DNA from 3 places in the Liquorilactobacillus satsumensis genome. Region 1 is predicted to be linked to each of the others. Evidence: predicted binding sites of a transcription regulator. Region 1 holds the regulator's gene; each other region holds the start of a gene.
The links. The regulator CtsR, encoded in region 1, represses protease genes until heat stress. The targets are predictions, from matches to a motif close to TTGGTCAAAAAAGGTCAAANA.
Positions count from the first base shown of each region.

Region 1 (5,033 bases):
CTTGGATTGTCCAACATTGTCAAGCCGCACACGAGCTGCAGCTTCATCCATCAAATCGATTGCTTTGTCAGGAAGGAAACGATCCGAAATATAACGGACACTTAAACTGACCGCTGCCTCAAGTGCTTCATCTGTGATTTTGAGTTGATGATGTTCTTCATAACTCGGCCGCAATCCTTTAAGAATTGCAACTGTATCCTTAGTAGAAGGTTCTTCAACTAATATCTTGGCAAACCGCCGTTCAAGTGCAGAATCTGTTTCAATATATTTTTGAAATTCATCCAAGGTTGTTGCACCAATAACTTGAACTTCTCCTCGTGCTAATGCTGGTTTTAAAATATTAGAAGCATCAATTGCACCTTCAGCTCCACCAGCTCCAATCAAGGTATGCAACTCATCAATGAAGAGAACTACATGTCCATCAGCATAAATCTCATCAATAATTTTTTTAACACGATCTTCAAACTCACCACGATACTTTGTACCTGCAACTAATGAGCCCATATCCAACATCATCACGCGCTTGTTTTGCAATGACTCTGGAACATCACCCTTGACAATGTATTCGGCCAAACCTTCAGCAATCGCCGTTTTTCCAACTCCAGGTTCACCCAGTAAAACTGGATTATTCTTGGTTCGTCTACTTAAAACTTGGATTAAGCGTCTAACTTCTTTTTCGCGCCCAATCACGGGATCAATTTTCTTTTTACGCGCTAGCTCGGTTAAATCCCGTGCTAATGAATTCAACGTTGGTGTTCCAGCAGATTTAGTCGCCTTTTTTTCATACTTCTTCATTTGTGCTTCACTAAGACCCAATTTATGCACAATTGCTTGATACATTCTGCGAGTATCAACATTTAATCCTTGAAGAATTCGAGTTGACAGGATGTCGTTGTTTCGCAACAGGGCCAATAACAGATGCTCAGTTCCAATTTTAATTGAGTTGGTTCGCTTGGCTTCTTCACCAGCAACCGCTAAAATCTCTTTCGCCCGCGGAGAATACGGCAGATAACCCTTGCTAGTCCGTTTCAAAGTTCCATAACCAGCAAGTCGTTCGATTTCTTCGCGCACATCAGTCTCTGTCACAATGAATTGTTTTAAAACTTTTGCCGCAATCCCATTTTCCTCAAGCGTTAAAGCGAGTAGCAGATGTTCTGTCCCAATTGCCTGGTGCCGGAAATACTTTGCCTGTTCCTGTGCTAAGACCAAAACCTTTCTTGCACTGGGAGTAAATAAGTTATCCATAATTGTGCCCTCACTTTCTAATCATCGTAACGCAGACGATTTAATACATTTACAAGGATACGCGCTCGCAAAACATTTTCAAGTTTGTGGCTCTCAAATGCTAATGTTTTTCTATCAATTGACGCTAGAATAATATTTGCTTCTCTTCGTGATAAGAAACCATCCTGAAACAAGCTTTGAATAATTTGAAAAGCCTTATTCAGATCGATCTCGTCACCGATTAATGAAAGCAGATCATCTAAAACAGTGGAATCCTCAACTAAATTTACCTTTGCAATTCTGATATAACCACCGCCTCCGCGTTTGCTTCTTACTATATATCCATTTTGGATCGTAAAACGTGTGTTGATTACATAATTAATCTGAGATGGTACGCAATTAAAAAGTTGAGCAATTTCAGAACGTCTGATTTCAACTTGACGTGAATCAGCCAAGATACTTTTCAGATATTTTTCAATAATATCTGAAATATTCTGACCTTGCATGCAATCATCTCCTTGAATTTGACTAATATTGACTTTCATTATACGAAAAAATTTCTAAAAAGCAAAGTTATTAATTCGGATTTGCAAAATATTTACCACACATGGTTTTGAAGATAGTCTAGTCCCTTCTCTATTATTAGCAAAAATCCACCAACTATCTTTGGTTTAACTTCTTAATTTCATTTTATAATCTGCACATTACCATGTCCAATTATCTTTTGCCATCATTAATTTGCAGTAACTGAATTTGATCGCTGCTTTCTAACTCTTACTCTTATTAAAAAGTAAAAAGCTCTAATCTGAAAACTGACCTTCATCAATTCTCAAATTAGAGCTAACTCTAAATTGTTATATTAACATGTTTCACTGATCTAACTCATATCGGGAAAACAAGATTCGAACTTGCGACCCCTACGTCCCGAACGTAGTGCTCTACCAAGCTGAGCTACTTCCCGAAAACAATACACAAAACTGATTGTTTAAAACTGAGGATGATCGGGAAGACAGGATTCGAACCTGCGACCCCCTGGTCCCAAACCAGGTGCTCTACCAAGCTGAGCTACTTCCCGATAAATAAAACAAAAATGCACCCAGTAGGAGTCGAACCTACAACCTTCTGATTCGTAGTCAGACACTCTATCCAATTGCGCTATGGGTGCAAAAATATTTTTATAATGCCGAGGACCGGAATCGAACCGGTACGGTAATCACTTACCGCAGGATTTTAAGTCCTGTGCGTCTGCCAGTTCCGCCACCCCGGCAAAAAACGGCAATAAAAAACAATAAACAAGCGGAAGACGGGATTCGAACCCGCGACCCCCACCATGGCAAGGTGATGTTCTACCACTGAACTACTTCCGCATAAAAATGGTGCCGACTAGACGATTCGAACGCCCGACCCTCTGATTACAAATCAGATGCTCTACCAACTGAGCTAAGTCGGCAAAAATAAATGGTGCGGGTGAAGGGATTTGAACCCCCACGTCTTTCAACGCTAGAACCTAAATCTAGTGCGTCTGCCAATTCCGCCACACCCGCAAAATTGACGCATGAGTCGTGACAGGCTCGAACTGTCGACCCTCTGATTAAAAGTCAGATGCTCTACCGACTGAGCTAACGACTCGATGGAGGATACAGGGCTCGAACCTGTGACCCTCTGCTTGTAAGGCAGACGCTCTCCCAACTGAGCTAATCCTCCAACATCGCACGGCAACGACCTACCCTCGCAGGGGGCGATCCCCCAACTACTCTTGGCGCTAAGAAGCTTAACTTCTGTGTTCGAAATGGAAACAGGTGTATCCTTCCTGCCATCATCACCGCACTCTTTTGAGAAAACCTTGTTCCCTCAAAACTAGCTAATATTTCTTCTGCTTTGCGTTAACTTCCAAAAACTCCGTTTTTTTCTTTTGGTTAAGTCCTCGACCGATTAGTTTTGGTCCGCTCCATACATCACTGTACTTCCACTTCCAACCTATCTACCTGATCTTCTCTCAGGGGTCTTACTTTCCGAAGAAATGGGAAATCTTATCTCGAGGTGAGTTTCGCACTTAGATGCTTTCAGCGTTTATCTCATCCACACGTAGCTACCCAGCGATGCTCCTGGCGGAACAACTGGTACACCAGCGGTGTGTCCATCCCGGTCCTCTCGTACTAAGGACAGATCCTCTCAAATTTCCTACGCCCGCGACGGATAGGGACCGAACTGTCTCACGACGTTCTGAACCCAGCTCGCGTACCGCTTTAATGGGCGAACAGCCCAACCCTTGGGACCGACTACAGCCCCAGGATGCGATGAGCCGACATCGAGGTGCCAAACCTCCCCGTCGATGTGGACTCTTGGGGGAGATAAGCCTGTTATCCCCAGGGTAGCTTTTATCCGTTGAGCGATGGCCCTTCCATGCGGAACCACCGGATCACTAAGCCCGACTTTCGTCCCTGCTCGACTTGTCTGTCTCGCAGTCAAGCTCCCTTGTGCCTTTACACTCTGCGAATGATTTCCAACCATTCTGAGGGAACCTTTGGGCGCCTCCGTTACCTTTTAGGAGGCGACCGCCCCAGTCAAACTGCCCACCTGACACTGTCTCCCGCCACGCTTAGTGGCGCGGGTTAGAGTGTTCATACAACGAGGGTAGTATCCCACCAATGCCTCTGTCGAAACTAGCGTCCCGACTTCTATGGCTCCTACCTATCCTGTACAAGTTGTACAAACACCCAATATCAAGCTACAGTAAAGCTCCATGGGGTCTTTCCGTCCTGTCGCGGGTAACCCGCATCTTCACGGGTATTATAATTTCACCGAGTCTCTCGTTGAGACAGTGCCCAGATCGTTACGCCTTTCGTGCGGGTCGGAACTTACCCGACAAGGAATTTCGCTACCTTAGGACCGTTATAGTTACGGCCGCCGTTTACTGGGGCTTCAATTCTGAGCTTCGCCGAAGCTAACCCATCCTCTTAACCTTCCAGCACCGGGCAGGCGTCAGCCCCTATACGTCATCTTACGATTTTGCAGAAACCTGTGTTTTTGATAAACAGTCGCCTGGGCCTATTCACTGCGGCTGAGCTTACGCTCAGCACCCCTTCTCCCGAAGTTACGGGGTCATTTTGCCGAGTTCCTTAACGAGAGTTCTCTCGCTCACCTGAGGATTCTCTCCTCGACTACCTGTGTCGGTTTGCGGTACGGGTAGTTATACTCTTACTAGAAGCTTTTCTCGGCAGTGTGACATCAGAATCTTCGCTACTATAATTTCGCTCCCCGTCACAGCTTGTCCTCAGTTACAAGCATTTAACTCGTAACCAAACTTGCTGCTTGGGCACACATTTCCATCAGTGTGCATTCCTAGCCTCCTGCGTCCCTCCATCGTTCAAACAAATATAACTAGTACAGGAATCTCAACCTGTTATCCATCGCCTACGCCTTGCGGCCTCAGCTTAGGTCCCGACTAACCCTGGGAGGACGAGCCTTCCCCAGGAAACCTTAGTCATTCGGTGGACAGGATTCTCACCTGTCTTGCGCTACTCATACCGGCATTCTCACTTCTAAGCGCTCCACCAGTCCTTCCGGTCTGGCTTCTTCGCCCTTAGAACGCTCTCCTACCACGCAACCTCACGGTTGCATCCACAATTTCGGTAATATGTTTAGCCCCGGTACATTTTCGGCGCAGGGTCACTCGACTAGTGAGCTATTACGCACTCTTTAAATGGTGGCTGCTTCTGAGCCAACATCCTAGTTGTCTGTGCAACTCCACATCCTTTTCCACTTAACATATATTTAGGGACCTTAATTGGTGGTCTGGGCTGTTTCCC
Region 1 is NZ_OZ061606.1:934,331-939,363, forward strand. It holds gene AB3Y88_RS04495 (ATP-dependent Clp protease ATP-binding subunit) at 1-1,245, opposite strand, end outside; gene AB3Y88_RS04500 (CtsR family transcriptional regulator) at 1,263-1,730, opposite strand; tRNA gene AB3Y88_RS04505 (tRNA-Pro) at 2,112-2,185, opposite strand; tRNA gene AB3Y88_RS04510 (tRNA-Pro) at 2,226-2,299, opposite strand; tRNA gene AB3Y88_RS04515 (tRNA-Arg) at 2,316-2,389, opposite strand; tRNA gene AB3Y88_RS04520 (tRNA-Leu) at 2,406-2,491, opposite strand; tRNA gene AB3Y88_RS04525 (tRNA-Gly) at 2,520-2,591, opposite strand; tRNA gene AB3Y88_RS04530 (tRNA-Thr) at 2,599-2,674, opposite strand; tRNA gene AB3Y88_RS04535 (tRNA-Leu) at 2,684-2,768, opposite strand; tRNA gene AB3Y88_RS04540 (tRNA-Lys) at 2,781-2,853, opposite strand; tRNA gene AB3Y88_RS04545 (tRNA-Val) at 2,856-2,928, opposite strand; rRNA gene rrf (5S ribosomal RNA) at 2,935-3,051, opposite strand; rRNA gene AB3Y88_RS04555 (23S ribosomal RNA) at 3,137-5,033, opposite strand, start outside.

Region 2 (5,033 bases), 1.1 Mb from region 1:
GCGGCCAAGGAAAACTCACCCTTGATTTGACCCGCAACACTCATAAGATGATACCCGTGAAATGAAGGCGAATAGACTTGAAATGTATCTCCAATCTTTCCGCGAAGTAGCTGCGGTTCACCCAGCAGCGTTTGTTGATCAAAATCGCGACTGATAATCCAAATAGACCCAGCTTCTTTTCTCAGATATGTTAGTGTTAATAGTGCGTAGGGAGCGGCAAAGTAACTTGTAAAGCCTTTAATGTCAACGAGATCATAATTTTCAAAGGCCTTCAATCTGAAATTGACTTGTTCGCCGAGCTTTCCGCTGACTATTTCTGGTGCTGCCAGTTCTTTTCCGGTCAAATCACGATACATAATCAGCAATAATGCAGTTTGGCGTTCTTTGACACTTTTGGGCTGAGGTTGCAGTTGGGCATCCTTGTTTGTGACAGTTTCTTTATCAGCGACAGCGGTGGAAGCTGCCGCTTTTTTTTTTGTAATATACGCAGGAACAGTTCGCGGCGGTCTAGCATTGCTTTTTGAGTGTTTAGGAACGATACTGCGCAAAATTATTTTTTTTAGAAAACTCGAAAATGACAAGCTAACACCACCTTAGGAATTAGAACTAGAATATTTTTGGTCAACAGTACAAGTTAATATCTAACCAAGCTGGATATCAACAGTATTTTGGGTCCGCGTAATTTCGCTGGAGGAGCGTGTTTCATTAGTCAATTTTTGGAGGACGAAATCAATTTCTTCGTCTGTGACGCGTCGTGTTTTATTGGAAAGCACGATTTCTTCATGATTGGCTTTTTTCTTAAAAACCACCCGAGTATTGCCAAGAGTATAAATTTTGATAAAGTGGGTATCAGAATGGGTTAGTTCGCGTTGAATCCTTCTTGAATAACTATTACTGACGTCAATTAAATGCATAATTAAATCCCCCTCTTCTTTTCTGCTACCTTCATTATAATATAAAATCTTCCTTGAAACGTAGAAAAAAGTTAGTTTGTTAATAATTTACAAAAAAACATCGAGAAAATATTGCCAGTTAGATTCAAGCAGACTTGATTTTGAAAAAAGAGCTGCGGCAACGCTGAAATTTACTCCAGTATTGTCACAGCCCTTTTTTATTCAGCTTAGTAACCTTCAGCTTAAAGCTGTTACTTAAGGTTGTTATTAGCAGAATTGATTACTGCAGCTGTTGTAATTTTAATTTGTCCATCATCTAATTGTGCTTCGAAATTTTTAATCTCAGGATGTTCGAGATAGTAATCTGCAATGTTATCTTCAATTTGTTCCTGGATAACTCTGCGTAAAGGACGTGCTCCCATCTTAGGATCATAACCTAAGTCTACCAGCTTTTCTTTGGCTGCATCCGTAATACTCAATGTCAGATTTTGGTGTGCAAGCATTGCGCGTACATCATGAAGCATTAATGAAACAATTGAAAGCAGATCTTTCTTGCTTAATGGATTAAACTCAACAATGTCATCAAAACGGTTCAAGAATTCAGGTTTGAAGTATTTTGAAAGTGTGTCAAGTACGGAATGTGTCTGACCTGACGCTGCTGCGCCAAAGCCAACGTTTGCAACGGAATCACCGCTACCAGCATTCGAGGTCATGATAATGATAGTATCTTTAAAACTGACTGTCCTTCCTTGGGAATCGGTTAACCGGCCATCATCAAGAATTTGCAGGAACATGTGCATTACATCTGGATGTGCTTTTTCGATTTCGTCTAAAAGTACAAGACTGTAAGGATGGCGACGAACTTGTTCAGTTAATTGTCCTGCCTCTTCATAGCCAACATAACCAGGAGGTGAACCAATTAATTTTGAAACCGAGTGTTTTTCCATATATTCACTCATATCAAAGCGGATCATTGAATCTTCTGTGCCAAAAAGTTCTTTTGCAAGTTGGCGTGCGGTCTCGGTCTTTCCTACACCAGTCGGACCAACGAATAGAAATGAACCGATTGGACGCCCTGATTTATTAAAGCCGATGCGATTACGCCGAATTGCGCGTGCCACCTTGTCAACGGCCTCATTTTGACCAATCACATGTTTTTCAAGTGAAGAAGCTAAATCTTTAAGCTGTTGCTGTTCTTTTTGTTGTAATTCACCAACAGGGATATTAGTTTTTTCTTCGATAATTTTTTCCATGTCTTTTTCGGTAATTTCAGGAGTATCTTCCGTTTCAATTTTTGAATTCTTTAATTGAGAGAATTTATTTTCCTGATCGCGATAGTAGGCAGCTTTTTCGTAGTCTTCCTTTTGTAAAGCATCCTTTTTTTGTTCCTCAGCTTTTTTGATTTTTTCTTCGATAACTTGAGGATCAACAGCTTGAATCGTCAAATTCTTACGTGAACCAGATTCATCCAATAAATCAATTGCTTTATCTGGCAAGAAGCGGTCTTGAATGTAGCGATTGGATAATTCAACAGCTGCCTTAATTGCTTGAGGAGTGTAACGAACATGATGGTAAGCCTCGTATTTTTTCTGAATCCCCTTCAAGATCGCGATTGTTTCAGCAGTAGTTGGTTCGTTGACCTGAACAGGTTGGAGTCTACGTGCAAGTGCTGCATCTTTTTCGATTGCACGGTATTCGTTCATCGTAGTAGCCCCGACTAATTGAAGTTCTCCACGTGCTAGGGCGGGCTTCAAAACGTTTCCAGCATCCATCCCGCCTTCCGCATTGCCTGCACCAACAATTTCGTGAATTTCATCAATAAAGAGAATGATGTCCTGATTTTGCTTTAATTCAGTCATTAATTGCTGCATTCGCTGCTCGAATTGTCCACGAATACCGGTTCCCTGAACTAATGAAACCACATCTAAGCGGATTACTCGTTTATTGAGTAACTTTTGCGGAACATCACCATTTACAATTTTTTGTGCTAGTCCTTCAACAACAGCTGTCTTACCCACACCAGCTTCACCAATTAGCACTGGATTATTCTTTGTTCGTCTATTAAGGATCTCAGTGACACGTGCGATCTCTTTATCACGGCCGATCACTGGATCAATTTTATTGTTCTTTGCTTCAGCAGTGAGGTCCAGGCCATATTGTGCCAATATTCCGCCACCACGATTGCCGCGGCCACCATTGCCAGCAAATTGCTGTTGATTTTCCGCTCTGTTTTGGTACTGTGGATTATTTGGTGCCTCGTTACCCATCGAACGGAAAATGTCGTTCAAGCTTCCGAATCCGAAGGGATCTTGGGTTGAATCTTGCAAGTTATTTCCTTGGGCTCTTTCTTTCATTGCGCGATAACAGCTTTGACAAAGATCGATTGATGTTTGTCTGCCATTAATACTAGTGGAAAGATGAATAGTAGCAGGATTTTGATGGCAATTTTGACATATCATCGTCGTTTCACGACCTTCCTTTTTTAGTAATCAAAGATAGTTTGACTTTCTTTGACCTTTCACGGGAAAGTATACTCAGTTTGTGCGACAAGTGCAAGCCTAATGCTCGGATATTTGTGTTTTTTTTAATATTCGGATATCATTAAGCGCAAGGAAAAGAGGGTGAATGGCATGGAAGAAGAATATCAGCGTTCTTTAGAAGATTTGGTTGCTGGCAAGCTCGATAAATTAGAAGTTACTGCAGCCGATTTTATGAAATTTCAACCAGTTTTGATGAATTTTCAACAGCGTAAAAGAATTGTCGGCATTGCTCAACGAAATGGTGTAATCACCTATCACTATGAAAATTAAGCGGGCACAACTTAATTAGATATAAGTAGAAAGGGGGTTGTCTTGGAATTTGATTCATGCTACCATTTACTCTGGTGGGGAGAGTCGCGCTATTTATTAATGAAAACGTGTTCTTAAAATATTTTCATTAGTCAAATGCGTTACAGTCCTTAAAAATACTTATAGAATGCAAAGGAGCTCGATTCAACTATGGAAAAGAAAGAATTTCACATCATCGCAGAAACAGGTATTCATGCTCGTCCAGCAACACTTTTGGTGCAAGCTGCTAGCAAATTTAACGCAGATGTAACTTTGTCTTATAATGGCAAATCAGTTAACTTGAAATCAATTATGGGTGTGATGTCATTAGGCGTAGGCCAAAATGCTGACGTTACAATTGCTGCTGACGGTGCAGATGAAGCTGACGCAGTTGCTGCAATTGCAGACACAATGAAAAAGGAAGGACTTGCTGAATAATGACGGAAAAGTTAAAGGGGATTGCAGCCAGTGATGGAATTGCTGCTGCAAAAGCATATATGCTTGTACAACCCGACTTATCATTTTCCGAAACAGCGGTTGATGACCCTGAAGCTGAAATTAAACGGTTAGGTAAAGCGGTTGACGAAGCAAAAGCTGAATTAAAGATCATCAAGGAAAAAGCAACAGCAAATCTTGGAGCTGAAGAAGCTGAGGTTTTCGAAGCGCATCTGACCATTTTGTCTGATCCAGAACTCATTGGAAACATTGAGAAAAAGATCAAAGAAGACAAGGTAAATGCTGAAAAAGCGTTAAAAGATGTTACTGATACTTTTATTGCCATGTTTGAAGGCATGACAGACAATGCATACATGCAGGAACGTGCTGGTGATATTCGCGATGTTACAAAGCGGGTTCTCAGTCATTTGTTGGGTGTTACTTTGCCTAATCCAGCTTTGATTAATGATGAAGTTGTGATTATTGCGCACGATTTAACTCCTTCAGATACAGCACAGTTGGATCGCAAATTTGTCAAGGGCTTTATTACTGATATTGGCGGCAGAACTTCTCATTCTGCAATTATGTCACGCACACTTGAAATTCCTGCGATTGTTGGTTCCGGCAATGCAACAGCAAGTATTAAAGAAGGCCAAGAGGTAATTGTTGATGGAACTGCCGGGATTGCACTTGTAGATCCATCAGCTAGCGAACTTAAAGAATATCAGCAAAAAGCAACTGCTTTTGCAAAACAAAAAGCTGAATGGAAGCAACTAAAAGATGCTAAGTCTGTTACGGCAGATGGAAAGCAATTTATTTTAGGTGCTAATATTGGAACTCCTAAAGATGTTGAGGGCGCAAATGACAACGGGGCAGA
Region 2 is NZ_OZ061606.1:2,053,867-2,058,899, forward strand. It holds gene AB3Y88_RS09435 (MucBP domain-containing protein) at 1-581, opposite strand, end outside; gene AB3Y88_RS09440 (DUF1827 family protein) at 642-914, opposite strand; gene AB3Y88_RS09445 (ATP-dependent Clp protease ATP-binding subunit) at 1,145-3,352, opposite strand; gene AB3Y88_RS09450 (hypothetical protein) at 3,524-3,703, shown strand; gene AB3Y88_RS09455 (phosphocarrier protein HPr) at 3,893-4,159, shown strand; gene ptsP (phosphoenolpyruvate--protein phosphotransferase) at 4,159-5,033, shown strand, end outside.
Region 2: a site for CtsR is predicted at 3,391-3,411, ahead of AB3Y88_RS09445 (ATP-dependent Clp protease ATP-binding subunit). Genes of this name have one in related genera too.

Region 3 (5,033 bases), 300 kb from region 1:
TGGATGTTCGTTTCCTGCCTAACCCGTACTACATTGCTGATTTGAAAAATAAAACAGGGCTTGAGCAGCCAGTCTATGATTATGTGATGGATTCTGATAAAACCACTATTTTTTACCAGCAATTTATGACTTTATTGCGTAATATTATTCCCGGTTATAAAAAAGAAGGGAAAACTAGTTTAACAATTGCAATTGGTTGTACCGGCGGGCAGCACCGTTCTGTGGCACTTGCGGAACGGATTGGTAGAGCTTTAGATGAAGAGTATCCTGTTAGGATTTCACATCGAGACGTTACAAAAAGGAAGGAGACGACTAACCGCTCATGAGAAGAAAGCCAGGCTGCAAAAGCCAACGGCCACATATTGTTGTGATCGGTGGAGGGACAGGACTTCCTGTAATTTTAAAGGCTTTGCATAAAAAAAATGCCGATATTACTGCAATTGTTACGGTAGCTGACGATGGAGGTTCGTCAGGTGTTATTCGTGATTATATTAATGTTGTTCCTCCAGGTGATATTCGGAATGTTTTAGTTGCACTTTCAAATATGGCGCCCATTTATAAACGAATTTTTCAATATCGCTTTATTTCGACAGATCAATTTTTCTCTGGACATGCGATTGGTAATCTAATCATTGCCGCTTTATCGGAGATGAATGATAATGGTATTTTTAATGCCGTGCAAGAGCTCTCACGCATGATGGACGTTGAGGGACATGTCTATCCGGCAGCCAACGAACCCCTTGTCTTGAATGCCCAATTTTCCGATGGGAGCGTCCTAGCGGGTGAATCTGAGATTTCTGCGGCTGAAAAGACCATTGAAAGGGCCTGGGTGTCAGGCAGCGATGGGACACCACCACGTGCCGTTGATGAGGTTATTGCGGCGATTATGGATGCTGATCAAATCGTTTTAGGACCAGGCAGTTTATTTACAAGCATTTTACCCAACTTGATGATTTCAAACTTGGGTGCTGCTGTTTGTCAGACTAGTGCAGAAGTCATTTATATTTGTAATATTATGACCCAAAAAGGTGAGACTGAACATTTTACTGATGCAGATCATGTGCGGGTTTTGAATCGGCATATGGGGAAGCAGTTTATTGATACTGTCTTGGTAAACACAGAGCCCGTTCCAGCCGACTATATGGATCATCAAAAGTATGGAGAATATCTGTACCAAGTTAAACATGATTTCAAAGGGTTACGTGAGCAGGGATGCCGCGTGATTTCAAATAATTTCCTGGAACTGCGAGATCATGGTGTTTTCCATAATGGTAATCAAGTTGTGGATGAATTATTGCGGTTGACAGGCAGACCGCTATCATGGTTTGACGGTGAGTTTAATTAGGCCTAAAGGAGGGGATTCCATTGTCATATGCGAGTGATGTTAAGAAAGAACTTACGACTTTGGAAGTTCACTTTGGAAATGCTAAAGCGGAGTTAATGGCGCTAATTCGGATGAATGGCGCGGTGAGTATCATTAATCATCATTTTGTTTTGAACATCCAAACTGAAAATCCTGCGATTGCGCGCCGAATCTATCAATTGCTAAAGAAGTTTTATGATGTTGAAAGTGAATTGCTGGTTCGGCGTAAAATGAAGCTCAAGAAAAACAATCTGTATATTGTGCGACTCAAACGCGGCAGCGAAACGGTGTTAAATGATTTAAAAATTTTAGATGATTATCATTTACAACCGACACTTCAATTAGATTTACTAACTGATGATGCACAGATTCGGTCATATTTACGGGGCGCGTTTTTAGCGGCCGGCTCAGTCAATAATCCAGAGACTAGCAGGTACCATTTGGAGATCTATTCACTTTATGAAGAGCAGAATAATGCAATTTGTCAATTGATTAATCGTTATGGGTTGAACGCCCGTAAGACGGAAAGACGCAGCGGGTATATTACCTATCTTAAAGAAGCAGAAAAGATTGCTGACTTTTTGTCGCTGATTGGTGCAACAAATGCAATGCTTAAATTTGAGGACATTCGGATTGTGCGCGATATGCGCAACTCTGTGAATCGGATTGTTAATTGCGAGAATGCTAATATGAATAAGGTGGCGGATGCCGCTAATCGGCAAATTGAAAATATCAAATATCTTGATGAACGGATGGGGCTCAATAAGCTTCCGCCTAAGTTGCAAGATGTTGCGCGTACCCGGGTGACCCATCCAGAGATTAGCCTAAAGGAATTAGGTGAAATCGTTCCTGGAGGTCCGATCTCTAAGTCAGGAGTTAACCATCGCTTACGTAAGTTGAATGAATTGGCAACAAAAATGCGTGCAGGTTTAGAAGTTTCGGAATATAAATAAGGCTAGAGAGTGTGACATAAGTCGGGAAAATTTGAGTACTAACTTGAAATTACAAACATAGCGAGTACTTTGCTATGAGTAATTCGAAGTTAGACGGAGAGTTTTGACTTATGGAACACGTTTATCCGGAATAAAAGAGGGGCTGTGACAAAAGTTAACTTTTGTCACAGCCCCTTGCCTTATTTGAATTACCTGATTATAGACAATCCAAGCATTAAACCAGCTTATTTGACTTCTTTTTTATTCTTCATAATCCCATCGATTAAACCGTATGAGACAGCTTCAGAAGCCGTCATGAATTTATCACGTTCAGTATCATGATTGATGGTTTCGATATCTTGACCAGAACCATCGGATAAAATTTTGTTAATCAGTTTGCGGGTTTTTAAAATATGTTCAGCCGCAATACTGATTTCGGTTGCTTGGCCTTGCGCTCCACCTAATGGTTGATGGATCAATATTTCTGAGTTTGGTAAGGCAAAACGTTTGCCCTTTTCGCCAGCAGTCGCTAGTACACTGGCCATTGAAGCTGCCATTCCCATTACGATTGTTTGAACATCAGCTTTGACAAAATTCATTGTATCGTAAATTGCCAATCCAGCCGAAACACTGCCACCAGGAGAGTTGATGTAGATATAGATATCTTTTTCAGAATCTTGTGCATCTAAGAAAAGCAGCTGCGCAATGATTGCATTTGCCATGTCATCATTGACTTCACCGGAAAGCATAATAATCCGATCTTTTAACAAGCGTGAGTAGATATCGTAGGCACGTTCTCCGCGAGATGATTGTTCAATTACTGTAGGAACTAAATTCATGAACTGAAACCTCCTCAAATTAATTAATTGACGTTTTTAGTTTAGCATTCTAACGTCTGTATTGCTAGTTTAACCCGTTGGTCAAAAAAGGTCAAACAAAAGAACCAGTTCATAAAAATAAAAAAGGTTTGGGAGAAGGACAAGCTTACAAGCTGTAACTTTGTAAAAATTATGGGGCTACTGTAAAAGAAAAGTGAGGTAAATTAAGAAGCGTGAGCAAAAAATTGCCAACTGAACTGCATCAATGGTATAATCATTACATATTGAGCGTTATTTAATTTACAAATCAGTATTGAGTTTTTTGATCTTTCATAATTTGGGCGCAGTTTTGGAGCTGTAATGATTCTGTAGAGGTAGGGGCAGAATCTTGGAAGCTAGAATTTGACTTTGGTTCTTGTAATAAAATTTTGAATTAATTTAATGTAACTAACTTAATTAGAAGGCGTCGTACTGGTGATGTATGACGCCTTTGTCCACTATAAGGAAGTGATTTTTTGGCAAAAGTCTTAGAGAATTTAAAATTAATCATTGGAGACGAATCTGAGTTTTGTGTCTATATTGGAACTACTAACGAAGAGAGTGAAGATGCTGTCGCAACAACTGTTCAAGGCAGCGGGCATCTGGTAATTGTAAGTGAGAATAATCCAGAGAATAACACAATTCAGCATGCAGACGGCGCGGCTTTTCCGCAAAGGCCTGATATGAAGATCTCCAAGATTTCAGTGAAGGATTCTTACAGAATGGATAATGTTAAGTACGATGATATTAAGAATGATATTGTCAAAGAAAAGACGCTTTAGTGTTTACGTTGTTTCCTTCCAGTTAAGCAGACGATTCAGCTCTGCTTGGTTGGAAGGCTTTTTTATTGAAAAAAATTGTTCAAACTGAGGTTGGCAGAGCTTGAATGAAAAAGATCAATTAAGAGTTCTTTTGGCTGTAATCCGCAAAAGAGTCAGCTATGGTTATGCCTATTATTTTGGTAAAAACAGAGCGTGAATGTTATCATTAAAAAGAAAGCGTTACAAAGTCTGTTGCTAGGCCTAGAAAGGTCAAAAATAGGGCAATAAAAAAGCCTCAATCAGTATGAGGCTTTCACAAAAAATTAGTTTAATGCGCCACGTGGGAGTCGAACCCACATTACAAGAACCGGAATCTTGCGTGCGATCCATTACACTAGCGGCGCAATACTCTATCCATTTTAACTGAATTGATCCAAATATACAAGTATAAAAAGTAGGTGAATTAAATTGGCACTTGAACAAAGCTTTGGACAGGAGCAAAAACAAGTTCAAAAACTAGCAATGACGCAGAAAATGCAGCAATCCTTGCAGGTTTTACGTTTTAGCATTGAAGATCTTCATGAGTTTTTGGCCCAAAAACAGCTGGATAATCCCTTTATTGTAGTAAAGGGTGGCATGAACTACCAGGCGGGTGCGTCTGCAACTGATCTTCCAAAGGAAACTTTTTTAAAAGCACCAGAACATAAAACACAATCGCTCTTCGAATATCTCTTGGCGCAAGTCCATTTGACGATGAGAAAGACTGTCCTTCGTGGCTGGGTGGTCTTTTTGATTGACCATTTAGATACAAATGGTTATCTAACAGTTGATCTGGAAGAAATTATTCAGCAGACGCATGTTGATCGGACGACGCTGCTGGATGCTTTGACATTGCTGCAACGTCTTGATCCACCAGGTGTCGGAGCACGAGACTTGCAGGAGTGTTTGTTATTGCAAATTGAAAATGATGACAAAGCGCCTGCAATGGCAGCGGCAGTAATTACGCAGATGTTTCATGAGTTTGCAGATCATAAGTGGAATGAACTGACACACAAGTTTAAGCTTAGTTTGGGGGAAGTGCAGCAGATCGCTGATTATATCAAAACATTATCTCCAGCAC
Region 3 is NZ_OZ061606.1:629,342-634,374, reverse strand. It holds gene rapZ (RNase adapter RapZ) at 1-326, shown strand, start outside; gene yvcK (uridine diphosphate-N-acetylglucosamine-binding protein YvcK) at 323-1,345, shown strand; gene whiA (DNA-binding protein WhiA) at 1,366-2,316, shown strand; gene clpP (ATP-dependent Clp endopeptidase proteolytic subunit ClpP) at 2,541-3,134, opposite strand; gene AB3Y88_RS02955 (hypothetical protein) at 3,629-3,934, shown strand; tRNA gene AB3Y88_RS02950 (tRNA-Arg) at 4,246-4,317, opposite strand; gene rpoN (RNA polymerase factor sigma-54) at 4,382-5,033, shown strand, end outside.
Region 3: a site for CtsR is predicted at 3,212-3,232, ahead of clpP (ATP-dependent Clp endopeptidase proteolytic subunit ClpP). Genes of this name have one in related genera too.